DNA from 2 places in the Lentibacillus cibarius genome. Region 2 is predicted to be linked to the other one. Evidence: predicted binding sites of a transcription regulator. Region 2 holds the regulator's gene; the other holds the start of a gene.
What was found. Region 2 encodes LexA, which represses DNA repair genes until DNA is damaged. Its sites were predicted from a motif close to CGAACATATGTTCG; they were not measured.

Region 1: a site for LexA is predicted at 3,682-3,695, ahead of FFL34_RS00400 (Y-family DNA polymerase). Genes of this name have one in related genera too.

Annotation. Positions count from the first base shown of each region.
Region 1 covers NZ_VCIA01000001.1:69,316-77,279, forward strand. Annotated here, with positions in the region: gene spoIIM (stage II sporulation protein M) at 1-593, opposite strand, end outside; gene FFL34_RS00385 (endonuclease Q family protein) at 784-1,953, opposite strand; gene FFL34_RS00390 (NUDIX hydrolase) at 1,958-2,503, opposite strand; gene FFL34_RS00395 (aldo/keto reductase) at 2,625-3,539, shown strand; gene FFL34_RS00400 (Y-family DNA polymerase) at 3,715-4,968, shown strand; gene FFL34_RS00405 (thiazole biosynthesis adenylyltransferase ThiF) at 5,210-6,226, opposite strand; gene FFL34_RS00410 (thiazole synthase) at 6,226-6,990, opposite strand; gene thiS (sulfur carrier protein ThiS) at 6,992-7,195, opposite strand; gene thiO (glycine oxidase ThiO) at 7,192-7,964, opposite strand, start outside.
Region 2 covers NZ_VCIA01000001.1:3,505,603-3,513,566, reverse strand. Annotated here, with positions in the region: gene tkt (transketolase) at 1-400, opposite strand, end outside; gene FFL34_RS17245 (DUF896 domain-containing protein) at 459-692, opposite strand; gene FFL34_RS17240 (YneB family resolvase-like protein) at 770-1,411, opposite strand; gene lexA (transcriptional repressor LexA) at 1,690-2,316, shown strand; gene glnA (type I glutamate--ammonia ligase) at 2,471-3,808, opposite strand; gene FFL34_RS17225 (MerR family transcriptional regulator) at 3,838-4,224, opposite strand; gene FFL34_RS17220 (methionine gamma-lyase family protein) at 4,339-5,580, opposite strand; gene hflX (GTPase HflX) at 5,587-6,822, opposite strand; gene spoVK (stage V sporulation protein K) at 6,888-7,811, opposite strand; gene hfq (RNA chaperone Hfq) at 7,930-7,964, opposite strand, start outside.

The DNA of each region.
Region 1 (7,964 bases), 3.4 Mb from region 2:
ATATAGGCTTCCAACACTGCGGCGGCTAATGAAACGACGATTAGGGAGACAAATGCCATTACATACTTACCAAACGGCTGTAATACCGGTCGGGAGAACTTCCGGGAAAAAAGCTTGTTCAATAGAGTTAGGGAGAATATCATCGACAAACTACCTGCAGCGATATATACCGGGATTACAAGAATGTTTTGCGGTGCAATGGATATCGAAGCCAGAAATAGCCCCTTCATTCCCAGTTGATTAACGATAAAACCAACCGAAAAACCAACAATCATCCCCTTCAGAAACAGCAAAACCCAGACCACCGGCAGCCCGATAACTGATAAACCCAAAACAAACAATATAAATAAATATTTCACATGATAAAAAAAACTGTCTTTTAATATGGCATTATTTCCAGCTTGTTCGTCAGCAGCTATATCACCAAAAAAGCGTTCAAGATAAAAAAACAGGTCCTGCTTCTGGATAAAGTTCATACTGTTTACAATGATTGCACCAAAAATAATCCCTGTCAAAAACAGGATTATCATAAAAATATAAATGGTTGCGTGCTCTTTTACGTGGTCTACTAGAAGCGTCCGTTTATTGTACATTGGAATCCTCCATTGCCCTGTTTTTTCCGGTGTCCTTTTGTGAACATCCTCTACTAGAATCTATGAAGAATCCCAAATAAACATACCAAATGTTTTTTAAAAAAAGATAAGAAAATATAAAATGAAGCGATACAATTTTCACTGGCGAAGTTAAGCCACGTCCGGATCCAGCGCCTTTATTCAAATGATATCAATAAGTTGAAACACTTCCATATTTTCCACCACCACCGGCTTTAATAGCCAATTTCCCTTCTCTCATATCGATGATGGATGTTGCTAGTTTTTCCGGTACGACCTTATGCAGTTCATGAAATGGGACATGATGGATCACATTCATTTCCGTTTGAAAATGCTCCAGTAATTTTGTAAACGTCTTAGGGCCGAGTGACGGCAAATATTCTAAAGGAACCTGGTATAAATAAGGCGGGCGGTTCGTTTTTACGGAATCAGCATCCTGCAGCTCTTTGATACGGTCGAACACGCCTTTTACAATTTTTTTCGAACCACAATTATGACATTCCAAGGCACTGGCGGCAAGGGGTTTCAGACATTGGCTGCAAACAGTTGTGTAGTATTTTCCCAGATGGGGATTCATGCCGAAATTGCGCTTTATCCCACGGTCATGCACCTGATGCAGCGCCCAGTTAAATTCTTTAAACGAGGCCTCAGCCATGATTAATTCCTGGTATTCTCTTGCTATCTTCGGAAGCGAATGAGCATCTGAATTGGACAGAAAGGTAAAGTCATGCAGTTCACTTATTTGATCGGCCATTGCTGTATCCGAGCTGAGCCCCAATTCAATTGCGTCCAGCAAATCCGGGTCGAACACTTCTGTCATTGACCGATCGACACCTTTTCCATACATACTTTTAAAAGGTGTGAAAACATGTGCAGGAATGAAAATGCCTGAAAGCTCCTTTACTTTGTACTGCAAATCTTTGGCGGTTCCATAATAGCGCTGGGAACTTAGCGTAATGTTTTTCATTTTCGTTGTCAGCCATGCTGAGAACTTTTCCATTTGATCCAATGTTGGAAGAAAGCAGAGAACGTGGATGGGGCCCCAACAATGTTCATCATAAATTTCGATTTCCGAACCGAGTAGTAATGTTACATTTTCAAAACGGATACCCCCGTCATTGAGTTCATAGGCGTGCCCGGACTTGATAAGTTCTTTGATTTCCTGCTGCACAGCTGGGGCATGACTGTCAATCACGCCAACGAGATGAATCCCTTTATTCCGGCTTGCCTCTTTCAGAACATTTGTCAGTGTTAAGGTTTTAGCTCCGGTTATTTTTACCGGGTGATTATACATATCACGTCCAATGTGAATATGCATATCGGCAAAAAACGATTGCAGCATCGAACTACATCCTTTCTAACGATTCCAGGTATAGTATGGCGTAATTGGTTTTCGCATCATGAATCTTTCGTTCATTCACATATTGCTTTGCTTCTTCTAGCGTTAGTTCCACTCGCTCGACAAATTCATCCTCATCAGCTGCCGCGGCGTCATCCACCGATTCTATGTTCTTCGTCAAATAAAGGTACATCACCTCATCAGCAAATCCGGGCGAGGTATAAAACGACGTCACAAACTGCAAGGAATCTGCCCTATACCCTGTTTCCTCTTCCAGTTCACGCAATGCTGTCACTCGTGGATCTTCGCCGTCTTCCAGTTTTCCGGCCGGTATCTCTACTAGCGATTTCTCCAGCGGTTTTCGGTATTGTCTCACAAGAACAATCTTATTATCTTTTGTAATTGGGATAACCCCTACCGCCCCGGCATGTCTGATAAGTTCTCGCTTGGATGTTTTCCCGTCTGGCAGCCTCACGTCATCTACCTGCAGTTTGACAATTTTACCGTCATATATATGTTCTGTGCGAATGGTTTTTTCTTCAAATTCCTTCATATCTGTTTCCCCCTTTAATAGCAGAATCCTTCTTCTATTGTAGCACACCGTAAAACATTGTACTTGTACCGGCCCCTCTTTTACAATGGAATGAAAGGATAACGAATGGGAGGTTCATAAGATGAAAAAGAATCAGCTAGGACAATCGGATTTATATGTTTCTGAGCTGACACTCGGCTGTATGTCGCTTGGAACGGACAGCAACCAGGCAAAAGCAATCATTGACCGTGCATTGGATGCTGGCATCAATCATTTGGATACAGCGGATTTGTATAGTTTCGGCCGAAATGAAGAAATTGTCGGCAGTGCGATAAAGGATAAACGGGATCAGATCATTTTAACAACAAAAGTTGGTAACCATTTTGATAGAGATCAACAGGACTGGTTCTGGGATCCATCCAAAGAACATATTGAACAAGGTATCAAGGATAGTCTGCACCGTTTGGGGACGGATTATATCGATTTTTATATGCTCCATGGCGGAACAATTGACGACCCGATCGATGAAACCATCGAAGCATTTGAAAGCCTAAAATCGGAAGGGCTCATTCGGGCGTACGGCATCTCCTCCATCCGGCCAAATGTCATTCGCGAATATGTGCAACGTTCTCATATGGATGCGGTTATGATGCAATATAATATGCTTGACCGCCGTCCTGAGGAAGAAATATTGGATCTTTTGCACGACAATCAAATCAGTGTTTTAACGCGTGGTCCGCTGGCAAAAGGCATGCTCAGTAATCGCGCAAATGAACAAATTGCTAAAAAAGGAAAAGATGGTTTTCTTGATTATTCGCATGCTGAACTGAAAACCATTCAGCAAAAACTTGAACAACTTGCCGGTGATGAGTCACTAAATGCGCTTGCATTAACGTATGTACTGAAGCATCCCGCGGTTGCCAGTGCCGTGTTTGGCGCAAGTTCTATGGAGCAAGTGACGGAAAATACACAATTTGATCCTGCCGTACTAAGTGATGAAATATATAGGGAAATACAGGAAATGACTAAACCTGTTAAGTATACCAACCACCGATAGTTTCCTTCTTTATAATCATTGGTTGTCAGATTAAAAAAGTGGCATGAATTATATAAAAGCCATCCCATTTCAGTGAGCGCTTTGGCCAGTTATGCGGGACAAATTTCCATTGATAATAGTTCATAAAGGGCATATAATAATAGGAACAAATGTTCTTAGTATTGAGGTGTGAACAATGGATTATGCCAACTACCCGCGGAATGATATCCTGTGTATTGATATGCGCTCCTTTTATGCGAGTGTCGAAGCCGTGAAACGAGGGTTGGATCCAATGACTGCCCAGCTGGCTGTCGTCGGTGACGTGAACAGGCCGGGGAGCATCGTCCTGGCCGCCTCTCCGGCATTAAAGAAAAAGCACGGCATCAGTAATGTCAGTCGCTTTTTTGAACTGCCTAATGACCCTGACATTGTCATTGCACCGGCACACATGGCAGACTATTTAGCAGTGTCCATAGAAATCACCAAACTGCTTAACCAGTATGTCCCGAAAGAAGCGATTCATCCGTATTCGGTTGATGAGGTCTGGGTAACGGTGAACGGAATGGAGAAATTATTTGGCAGCCGGTGGCAAGTTGCCGCTTCCATCAAACGCGATATCCTGGAAAATTTCGGCATCACCTGTTCAATCGGAATAGGTGACAATAAATTCCTTGCTAAAGTGGTGATGGACCTATACGCCAAAAAAGAGGGCATAGCAGCATGCACGTATGAAGATGTCCGGGAAAAACTATGGCCACATCCAGTGCAGGATATTTGGGGAATCGGCCGGCAAATGCAGCGCAATCTAAACCGGATGGGGATTATTACGCTCGGACAGCTCGCTCGTTTTCCGTTTAAGCAATTAACAAAACGGTTTGGGATTATGGGGGAACAGTTATATTGGCATGCCTGGGGGGTTGACTTAAGTCCTGTCCTCGGCAACTTTACAAAAACAGAACAAAAAGGATTTGGTCATGGCATCTCGTTATTGCGTGATTACTCCAACGATGAAGTAGCTGTCTGTATGCTCGATTTGTGTGAAGAAGTATGCAGAAGAGCACGAACAGCAAATAAAGCCGGCCGAACCATTCATCTTGGTATAGCTTATTCCAAGACGTCAGGAGGCGGGTTTAGCCGATCGAGGTCCATTCCGCTGCCAACCAATAGTACCATGGACATGTATCATGTTTGTATGGAGCTGTTTGGTGAATTTTATGACGGAACAAGTGATATAAGACATGTTTATGTAACATTGGGCAATCTGCATGACGACTATGGTGATGCGCAATTGAGTTTATTTGAAGACACTGCCGGAAAAAAAGCTATCGGCTACGTGATGGATAACATTCGTGCAACATACGGATCCACTGCCATTTTACGTGCTACAAGCTATACAAAAGCGGGAGTTACTATCGACCGAAGCGCAAAAATAGGTGGGCATCAAGCATGATACCAATCGTCAATTAACTCCACCTCACAAAAAATTGACGTTCATCTTATTTTTCCAGCTCATCTTTATCTATCATTCTTACAAAATCAGTATTTTTATCATGAAAACACCCTTTGGACAATGATATCCAAAGGGAAGTGTTTTATTTCTAAGGGAAGCCCTTGGCGCAATGTCAGCAATTGTGTTGTGGCATAGAATAATACAACCAAAGTCATCTCATTCATATTCGTTCCACACGTCTCTAGGCGAGATATTTGTGATAGAGTGATTTTGCCTTTACTTCATCATTTGTCCCATGCACAAGTACACGACCATCCTTAAACATCACCATGCGATTCTCACCGGTCTTAAATTGCAATAAAAAGTCATTCTGTTCTACTTTGCCAAGTTTGGATAAGGATGCGGCAACAGTCTCCAAATCCCTTTGTTCGTTTGCTGCCGGCCGAATTTGCACGGTATCCCGGCCGCAAAGGACTGCAGTCTTCATTTTATTGTCATACGTCAAGAATGGATAAGTCGCCTCGGATCCGCATGATGAACATGCTGCCTTTTTTACTTTAGAAACGTTGATTGATGCGTGCTGGTTTGTCCATAGATCAAAGGAAATTAATTCACGGCGTACGTATTCCCAGTTTTCTGTTAATATCTTAAGTGCTTCAGCCGTTTGATGGGCAACGACTAACTGTACAACCGGAGAAATCACCCCTCCCGTATCACAGGTCATGCCACCAATAGGAACATCTTCCATCAGACAATGCAGGCATGGTGATGTTCCCGGAATAACGGTAAAACTGACGCCGTAACTGGCAACAATTGAACCGTAAATCCATGGAATTGCATATTTCTGCGATATATCATTCATAATCATACGAATGTCAAAATTGTCAGTAGCATCGATGATTAAATCGATCCCATGAACAAATTGTTCCATTTCTAAAGGTGTAATATCAACAATGTGTGCGTTAATTTTCACGTCGGAATTGATTGTTTCCAACCGTTTTTTTGCAGCAATTGCTTTAGGCATATGATTTCTGGCGTCTTCCTCGGTGTATAATTGCTGGCGTTGCAGGTTGCTCCATTCGACATAATCACGATCTGCTATAGTAATAGTGCCAACGCCGGACCGGACCAATATTTCCGCATTTCCGGTACCGAGCGCCCCCGCACCAATAACTAATACGTGCTTATTTTGCAGCAGTGCTTGACCTTCCTCGCCAATGCCGGAAAATAACATCTGTCTGGAATAGCGTTCCTGCATTATACACTGATTCCTTCCATTGGACTGCTGGCAGTTGCGTATCGTTTTTTCGGAATACGCCCTGCCTCATAGCCAAGCCGTCCCGCTCGAACAGCCAGCTTCATCGCTTCAGCCATTTTAACAGGGTGTGCTGCAGCAGAAACCGCTGTGTTCAACAATATACCGTCAGCACCGAGCTCCATTGCCGCCGTTACATCATTAGGGGAACCTATTCCGGCATCAACAATAATAGGAACAGTTGCTTGCTCAATAATTAAGCTTAAATTAAGAGGATTAATAATACCTTGACCAGAGCCAATCGGTGATGCACCGGGCATAATCGCGTGTGCACCGGCATCGGCAAGCCGTTGGGCGAGCACAACATCATCCGACGTGTATGGCAAGACTGTAAACCCTTCCTTTACCAGTTCTTCTGTTGCTTTTAATGTTTCAACAGGATCGGGAAGCAACGTCTTGTCACAGCCGATTACTTCCACTTTAATCATGTCACAAAGACCGGACGCTTTCGCCAGCTTTGCCGTACGAACAGCTTCCTCAGCCGTTTTCGCTCCCGCTGTATTTGGAAGCAGGCTGTACTTTTCCACGTCAAGTTTCTCCAAAAAGTTTGGCTGTGATGGCTCAAAAATGTTCATCCGTCGTACCGAAAAAGTCAGTACTTCTGTTTCCGAGACATCCACTGCCTCTTTTTGTGTATCGAAATCCGGATATTTTCCTGTACCTAAAAATAGTCTTGAATGAAATTGTTTATCTCCAATAGTTAACATCTCAACCGCCTCCTACAAATTGTACGAACTCAATTTTGTCACCGTCTGTTATTTGCTTATCAACGTGAGTAGATTTTTCTAAGATATCGCCATTATGTTCCACAATGACACCGGGATTCGTGATATTCAAATGCAGCTTGACATCTTCAATCGTTTTCACTGTTTCCGGCACATGTATCTCATTGCCATTTACGTTTAGCTTCACGAGTTCACCTCCTCCAAAAGCTTACGGTCAATCGCAAACGTATCATCAACTGGTTTGCCTTCTAATAAGTCAGCTACAAGTATACCTGTAATCGGACTAAGCAGAATCCCATTCCGAAAATGGCCGGCTGCAACAGATAAGCCATTTACATGAGGGCACCTACCAATGTAAGGTAAGTCGTCACCTGTTTGCGGTCGGATACCTGCCCAAGCATTTTCCCATTTGGCCTCCTTCAACGCCGGAATCATGTTTGTAGCATTTGCTATCAGGCCTGACAAGCCATGCAAATGTACAGTTTGATCGAAATCACCGGGCTTTTGTGTGGCGCCAATGATCAACCTTCCTCCAGACTTTGGTACAATGTAACCATTTGTCAGAAAGATACTAGAGGATATCATTTGCTGATCATGCTGAACTGCAAAACATTCCCCTTTCACAGGATAAACATCTAGTGATTCACCGGCTTTTTGGAGGATGTGGCTGCTCCATGCTCCACCTGCAACAACTATTTCCTCGGCATAATAGGTACCGGCAGTAGTTTTGACCCCAATAATACGATTATCTTTCCGTATAAAACTGTCGACTTTCGTATATTCCAGCATATCTGTACCTAAAACAGCGGCCGATTGAGCAAAAGCTTTAGACAATAGCGGCGCAGAAACCTGTCCGTCATTCGGTATATAGAAACCACCTAAGGCAGCAGCAGAAAGTTCCGGTTCTTTCATCCTTATTTTTTCTGCCGATAACCATTCCGCCTCTTGCCCCATCG
Region 2 (7,964 bases):
TAGCAATCCCTTGTCCAAGAGGGCCGGTGGTGGCTTCAACCCCATCAGTATGATGCACTTCTGGGTGCCCAGGGGTAATGGATCCCCACTGACGGAAAGATTTCAAATCATCAATCGTTACATTATAACCGGACAGATGCAAGAGTCCATACAATAACATAGAGCCATGACCGGCGGACAGGACAAAACGATCCCGGTTAAACCATTTGGAGTTTTTAGGGTTGTGCGTCATAAAATCTGTCCATAATGTGTATGCCATTGGTGCCGCTCCCATTGGGAGACCGGGATGACCGGAATTTGCGTTTTCTATCGCATCAATTGCCAACGTGCGGATAGTGTTGATTGATAGCTGCTCAGTGTGCTGCGACAAAGTAATACCCCTTTCCATTGTTGTTTTCATGTCCTCTTAATTCTATAACGAAACCGATTATACAACAACCATAAATAAACCGGCTCATTTAATGCTTCTTATCTTTTTCCTGTAAATCACGAACTTTTTTTGGCGTAACATCTTCACCTTCCGGGTCTTTCACCGTCATGGATTTCAACTGATTTTTAAAGGATTTCCTTACGTTTTGTAAATATTCTTCCCGCAATTCTTTTTGTTCGGCCTGTTCTTTCACGGTCAGACCTTCCTCTTTTGACTTTTTAGCGAGTTTATTTATGCGTTCCAGTTTTTCTTTTGATATCATTGGTAAACCTCCTGGAGCCTATAAATAGGAACAATAATGCCCCTATTTTTTCATAGTACGATTTCCATATGCCTTTATCAAGTTTTTTGATATTCTTGGTATCTGCGATGGACGGTCGCTCTGGAAACTGGGTGCCCAAGTCCTTTCAAGGTTTGAGCAATTTCCTCAAACGTCATATTATTACTCTCTCTTAAGCGCACAATTTCTTCTATCGGAAATTGTTTTCGTTCCTTTCCTGGAGCTTTATTACGGTTTGTTAAGTTATTGCTTGGGTCATATCCGCTATCAACCGCTTTTTTCATACCTCGTTTAATTTTTGCATTATGTATTTTTCGTTGATATTCTTCTACAATACTGACTATCTGCAGTACCATCGAATCTGATTCAGACAATTCCAGCTGCCCATCATGCAGAGCTGTATAAATATTAACATTCATTTTTTGTAGCTGATGAAATAAAGCAATTTTTGAATTCCCTCGCCCAAGTCTTGTTTCATCCTGTATAAGCAAACTGTCAGCCTCACCTGAAGAAAAATAATCAAGCATCTGAAAAACGCCTTCCCTGTTTATATCATATCCGCTCGCCTGTTCCTCGATGTGTTCGACAATTGTAAATGCATAACGATTGGCAAGCTGCAATAATTCTTCTTTTTGTCGGTGTAGCGACGTTTCCTGTGTTTTTTTATCCGTACTTACACGGCAATAAATAATCGCTCTCAATTTGAAATCTCCTTCTAATATTATGCACTTGTTATTAAAGCGACATATAAAAATCCTAACGCAAATGCAAATGCTACCAAATAGAATATATCCGTTTTCGTCATTTTTTCAAACATTTAAATCAATCCCTTCATTAAACAGAACTATTGTTCGTATCTGCGTTATATTATATACGAACAGGTGATCTTGTCAAGTGTTTTTTCGAACGAATGTTTGCTTTTTGGGAGTCACCATGATAAACTTCTAGTAACAAATTCTATTCACGAGGTGTTTGATAGATGACAAAACTCTCCAAGCGTCAGGAAGCGATTCTGGATTTTATTAAAGAACGTGTAAGTGAAAAGGGCTATCCCCCTTCCGTACGGGAAATTGCCGAAGCGGTGGGACTTGCGTCAAGTTCGACTGTTCATGGCCATTTGGCAAGACTTGAAAGTAAAGGCTACATCAGAAGAGACCCTACCAAGCCAAGAGCAATAGAGGTGCTAGATCTGTCAGATGAAAGCCATATACCAAGAGAGGAAGCACGGTATGCACCCGTCATTGGTAAAGTAACAGCAGGACTGCCCATCACTGCAGTAGAAAATATTGAGCAGTTTGTGCCACTGCCGGGATCTATTTCGGGTGGTACGGAAGAAAATTTGTTTGTTCTTATTATTGAAGGAGAAAGTATGATAGAAGCCGGAATACTTGATGAAGATATGGTCATCGTTAGACAGCAGAGCACAGCACAAAACGGGGACATTGTTGTTGCTATGACAGATGAAGATGAAGCAACCGTCAAGCGATTCTTCAAAGAAAAAGATTGCATACGACTCCAGCCGGAGAATGCGACGATGGATCCGCTCATTTATCCCAATGTAACCATTTTAGGCAAAGTGGTTGGATTGTACCGTAACATTGATTAGAGGTGAGATTCTCGTCAAAAATAACAATGTCTTGTCAACACATAATCAAGGCTATACATTAAATTGTTTATACTACCTCTTCCAACAAGGTAACACTAAAAGAAAAAAGACCTCTCATAAGCTAACATAAGCATATGAGAGGTCAATATTCACTTTAGTACGTACTCAAATACTGTTCTCTTTCCCAAGGGTGTACAGTTGTGCGGAACATTTCCCACTCGATTTCTTTGGCCTCAATAAAATGTTCAAACAAATGCTCACCCAAGGCATCAATGATTATTTGATCTTGCTGTAACGCTTCCAGTGCATCCATTAAGGTTGCAGGTAAATCTTTTATACCGTTCTGCTCACGTTCTTTTCTGTCCATCATATAAATATTTCTGTCAACTGCCGTCGGTGGGTTTAGTTTATTTTGAATCCCATCAAGTCCACTCGCTAGCAATACAGACATAGCCATATACGGATTAGCCGATGGATCAACACTTCTGACCTCAATCCGTGTACTTAACCCTCTGGAATAAGGAATACGGACAAGTGGGCTTCGGTTTGTCCCCGACCAGGCAACGTAGCATGGTGCTTCATAACCTGGAACAAGTCGTTTATAGGAATTAACAGTCGGGTTTGTAACGGCCGTGAAATTGGTAGCATGTTTGATCATCCCAGCAGTAAACTGGTATGCAATTTCACTGAGCTGCATATCACCTTGTTGATCAAAAAAGCTGTTTTCCCCATTTTTAAACAAGGACATATTCACATGCATACCGGAACCATTGACACCAAACAGCGGTTTTGGCATAAAAGTTGCGTGGAGATTATGTTTTCTCGCTATCGTTTTCACTACCAATTTGAATGTTTGAATATCGTCTGCATGTTTTACTGCATCTGAGTATTTAAAGTCAATTTCGTGCTGACCTGGTGCTCCTTCATGATGGGATGCCTCAATCTCGAAACCCATTTCTTCCAATTCCAGCACAATATCACGTCGACAGTTTTCCCCTAAATCCGTTGGTGCGAGATCAAAATACCCGCCACGATCATTCAATTCCAGCGATGGGTCACCTTTTTCATCTAATTTGAATAAAAAGAATTCCGGTTCTGTTCCAATATTGAAAGCATCAAAACCTAATTCCTCCATTTTCTGCAAATTGCGTTTCAGGTTATACCGTGGACAGCCTCCAAATGGCGTGCCATCCGGATTATAAATATCACAGATGAACCGTGCCACTTTCCCTTTTTCAGATGTCCAAGGGAAAACAACAAATGTATCAAGGTCAGGGTGCAAATACATGTCTGACTCCTCTATCCGTACGAACCCTTCGATGGATGATCCGTCAAACATCATTTTATTATCTAATGCTTTGTCGAGCTGACTGAGAGGAATTTCAACATTTTTTATTGTTCCCAGCATGTCAGTGAATTGTAGACGGATGAACTGGACGTTTTCCTCCTCGATTTTTTTCATTATTTGTTCTCTTGTCAGACTGTCAGACATTCAGTTTCCTCCTAAGTATAGGTTAATTTTCATTGAAAAAACCTGGATAATTCACCCCGGTGCAAATGAGATCTGCCGGGTATAGTGGTCTCGGTCAATTTCACTTTCAAATATTTTCGAAGTTCACGGTCAGATAAGTCATGACTTGCCGCCATTTCCTTTCTGTCACACTTGTCATCTGAAAGCATAATTTTTTTAATTCCAGCCAAATTAACTCCTTTATCCAGTAATTTTTTTATTTCTAACAAACAATCAACATCGTTAAAGGAAAATAAACGCTGATTACCGGAAGTTCTTGCCGGGGTAATTAAACCATGCGATTCATAATATCGGATTTGCCTAGCTGTTAGTTCTGTCAGCTGCTTGACGATACTTATAGAAAACAACGGCATCGAACGCCGATCCTGATCATTCATTAGAAATCCCCCTTTCTTTATGAAAATAAGATTATCAAATGTTAATTTTATTGTCAATTCCATGTAAGGTTTCTTTACATCATCAATTAAAAAAAGAGCTTGTATAGCTCTTTTTTATTGCGTAATTAGTTCTTTTTGTACTAGCTCCTGCATGGCGGCTTCTAGGGAGAGTTTTACGTGTGCATATGTCAGTCCACCCTGGATAAAAGCCATATATGGTTCGCGAATTGGCCCGTCCGCCGTCAGTTCAAGACTGGCTCCTTGAATGAATGTGCCAGCAGCCATAATTACCTCATCCTCATATCCAGGCATTGCAGACGGATAAGGCTTTACAAAAGCATTCACCGGCGAATGTGCCTGGATTGCCTGACAGAATGCTATCATAAGTTCGGCGCTATTAAATGTTACAGACTGTATCAAATCCGTACGTTTTGCCTGATAGCCCGGGGAAGTCTTAAAACCGGCTAAATCCAAAAATCTTGCTGTTAATATAGCGCCTTTTAATGCTTCTCCAACAATCAGTGGTGCCATGAACAAACCTTGAAACATTTCCTGCAATATATGTAATGTTGCACCAGTTTCTTTTCCTAGGCCCGGAGCAGTCAGTCTGTTAGCGCATTGCTGTACAAGATCTTCTCGGCCGACAATATACCCCCCTGCCCTTACAATTCCGCCACCAGGATTTTTAATCAATGATCCGGCGATGACATCCGCACCGACATGCATCGGTTCTCGCTCTTCAACAAATTCACCATAACAATTGTCAACAAATACTGAAATATCTTTATTTATTTCTTTTACAAAGGTAATCATTTCCTCGATATCTGCAATAGTAAACGATGGTCTATCATCATATCCCTTGGAACGTTGTATAGCAACAACAGCCGTTTCCGGAGATATTTTCCGTTTAATTCCCTCAAAGTCAACGGATCCATTATCCTGCAACTCCACCTGATTATATGTAATATGAAAATCCGTCAATGAGCCAGATTCATCTCCATTGATGCCGATGACGGATTCGAGCGTATCATATGGTTTGCCCGTAATATATAACAGTTCATCACCAGGCCGGAGAAGTCCAAACAAGGTGGTGGAGATAGCGTGTGTACCAGAAACAATCTGGGGGCGGACTAACGCATCCTCTCCTCCGAAAACCTCAGCATACAGCGCCTCTAGTGTTTCCCGGCCAAGATCATCATATCCATATCCTGTCGTCGAATGGAAGTGACTGTCACTGACACGGTTGTTAATGAAGGCGTTAAGAATTCGTTTCTGATTAATCTCAACCAGCCTAGAAACATCTGCATGCCTATTTGTACAGTCTTTTTCTGCTTGTGTCAGTAACTTATTTATCATTTATCATCAAAACTCCTTTAATAAGCCTTTCAGTGGATGATCATGACGGATATATCCCTGTAACATATACATGTTCTGGTCTTCAGCAAATGATCGTTCTGTCATAATCGTTCCTTTTTCCATACGGTGCAACAAATCTCCTTGATCAGGTCGTAATGATACCGAATACCAATCCCACTCGGTCTTCAACACTTCCTCTATTTTTTCCAGAAGTCGATTCATATCATCCGAATAATGTGCACTTATCAGGATATACGGATGATTTGTTGGTATAAAATCATCGGCTATTAAATCTTTTTTGTTATAAACAGTTAGCATTGGAATCGTGTCCGCCTCCAGCTCAAGCAGCAGGTTGTGGACAGTTCGCTCCTGCTGCTCTAGATCCGGATTAGACATATCAACAATATGCAAAATAAAGTCCGCTTCAGCCACTTCTTCCAGCGTGGATCGGAAGGATGCAATAAGTGATGTCGGCAAATCCTGAATAAAGCCGACTGTATCAGTAATGAGCGTCTGAAAACCAGATGGAAGTTGAATCTGGCGTGTCAGTGGATCAAGTGTAGCAAACAGTTGATCTTCGGCAACCGAATCACTTTGTGTCAGTCGGTTAAAAAGGGTGGATTTGCCCGCATTTGTATACCCGACAATCGCAATCTGGAAGACCTCATTGGCTTTTCTTCGTTGGCGATATTGTTCCCGCTGACGAACAACCATCTTCAATTGCCGTTTAATATCATCAATCCGGCCTCGAATATGTCGCTGATCGGTTTCTAGTTTTGTTTCACCTGGACCACGTGTTCCTATGCCGGCACCAAGACGAGACATTTCCTCGCCTCTACCGCGTAATCTTGGCAATGTATACTGAAGCTGGGCGAGTTCGACTTGCAATTTACCTTCTTTTGTACGTGCACGCTGGGCGAAAATATCCAATATTAGCTGGCTCCGGTCAATAACCTGAAACCCGGATTGATCGCTCAGATTACGCAGTTGACCCGGCGAAAGTTCATCGTTGGAGACAATTAGATCAATATCCAGTTCTTCAGCCGCTTCTTTAATTTCGGCTAGTTTTCCCTCACCGATATAGTAAGCAGGGTGTATCTTTTGGCGATTTTGCGTGATGGTCTTTTCAACAAAGCCCCCAGCGGTTTTACAAAGTGAAACAAGCTCCTCGAGTGATGATTCAAATCGTTTTTCATTTTCGCTTGGCATTTTTACAGCAATAATCAATATTCGTTCGGCCATCTATCAATCACTTCCTGTAATACTAATACTTAAAAAGCCTTAACTTTATCATAGCAGATATTACATTATTGGTCATCTAACGACAAATCGGTACCGGTCAGAAAAATCAAATCATCCGGTGAAAATGTTTCCTGATTCAATAATCGTACAGCATGATGCCTGATAGATTGTTCAATAACATTGCGGATGTAGCGAGCGTTCGAAAAATTAATGGCTGTTTCTCGCTTCTTTTTATATAAATGTGTCCGCAGTTTCCATTCTGCCTCTCTCGTTAATTCATATTCACGATCCTGCACCATTTGTCTGGCAATGTTGGTAAGCTGATCAATATCATAGTCCTGAAAATCGAGGATAAATGGAAACCTTGATTTTAATCCGGGATTAAGTGTCAAAAAACGATCCATCTCGTGCGGATATCCTGCCAGGATCAAAACAAAATCATTGTGATGGTCTTCCATGTGCTTCACTAATGTGTCGATTGCCTCTTTACCAAAATCCTTCTCGCCACCGCGCGCCAGTGAGTATGCCTCATCGACAAACAAGATACCTCCCATCGCTTTTTGAATAACTGACCGAGTCTTTTGCGCAGTCTGCCCGATGTACTCACCAACCAAATCTGCACGCTCCGCTTCGATGAAATGACCTTTTGAAAGCAAATTCATGTCAAAATACATTTTGGCTAATTTTCTTGCTACCGTTGTTTTTCCGGTTCCCGGGTTGCCTTTAAACAGCATATGAAGCACTTGATTAGAGCCGGGCAGCCCCATTTCCTTCCGTTTTTCATTAATGACAATCGTAGCGTATACTTCTTTAATCGTTTCTTTTAACTGCTTCATTCCGATAAAGGAAGCGAAGGCTGTATCTATATGTGAGAATGGATTATTTGCTTCATTTCGCATTTTTGTGTTTCCTTCTGGCCGTCCGTTCTTTTTATCTTGCAAAATAATATTAATTTGCCCGTTCTTATTTCGCTGTTTTTGTGTATCCACATCATCACCCCTTCGTCACAATAGCATACGCGATTGCTTGGGGTGGTGTGACAAACGCCCACTTTACACACCGTCTGACAATTTAAAACGGGCGCAAAAAAGCGCCCGTTTACGTGTCTTATTCTTTTTCTAGTGTCACATTTTTTACTGGAG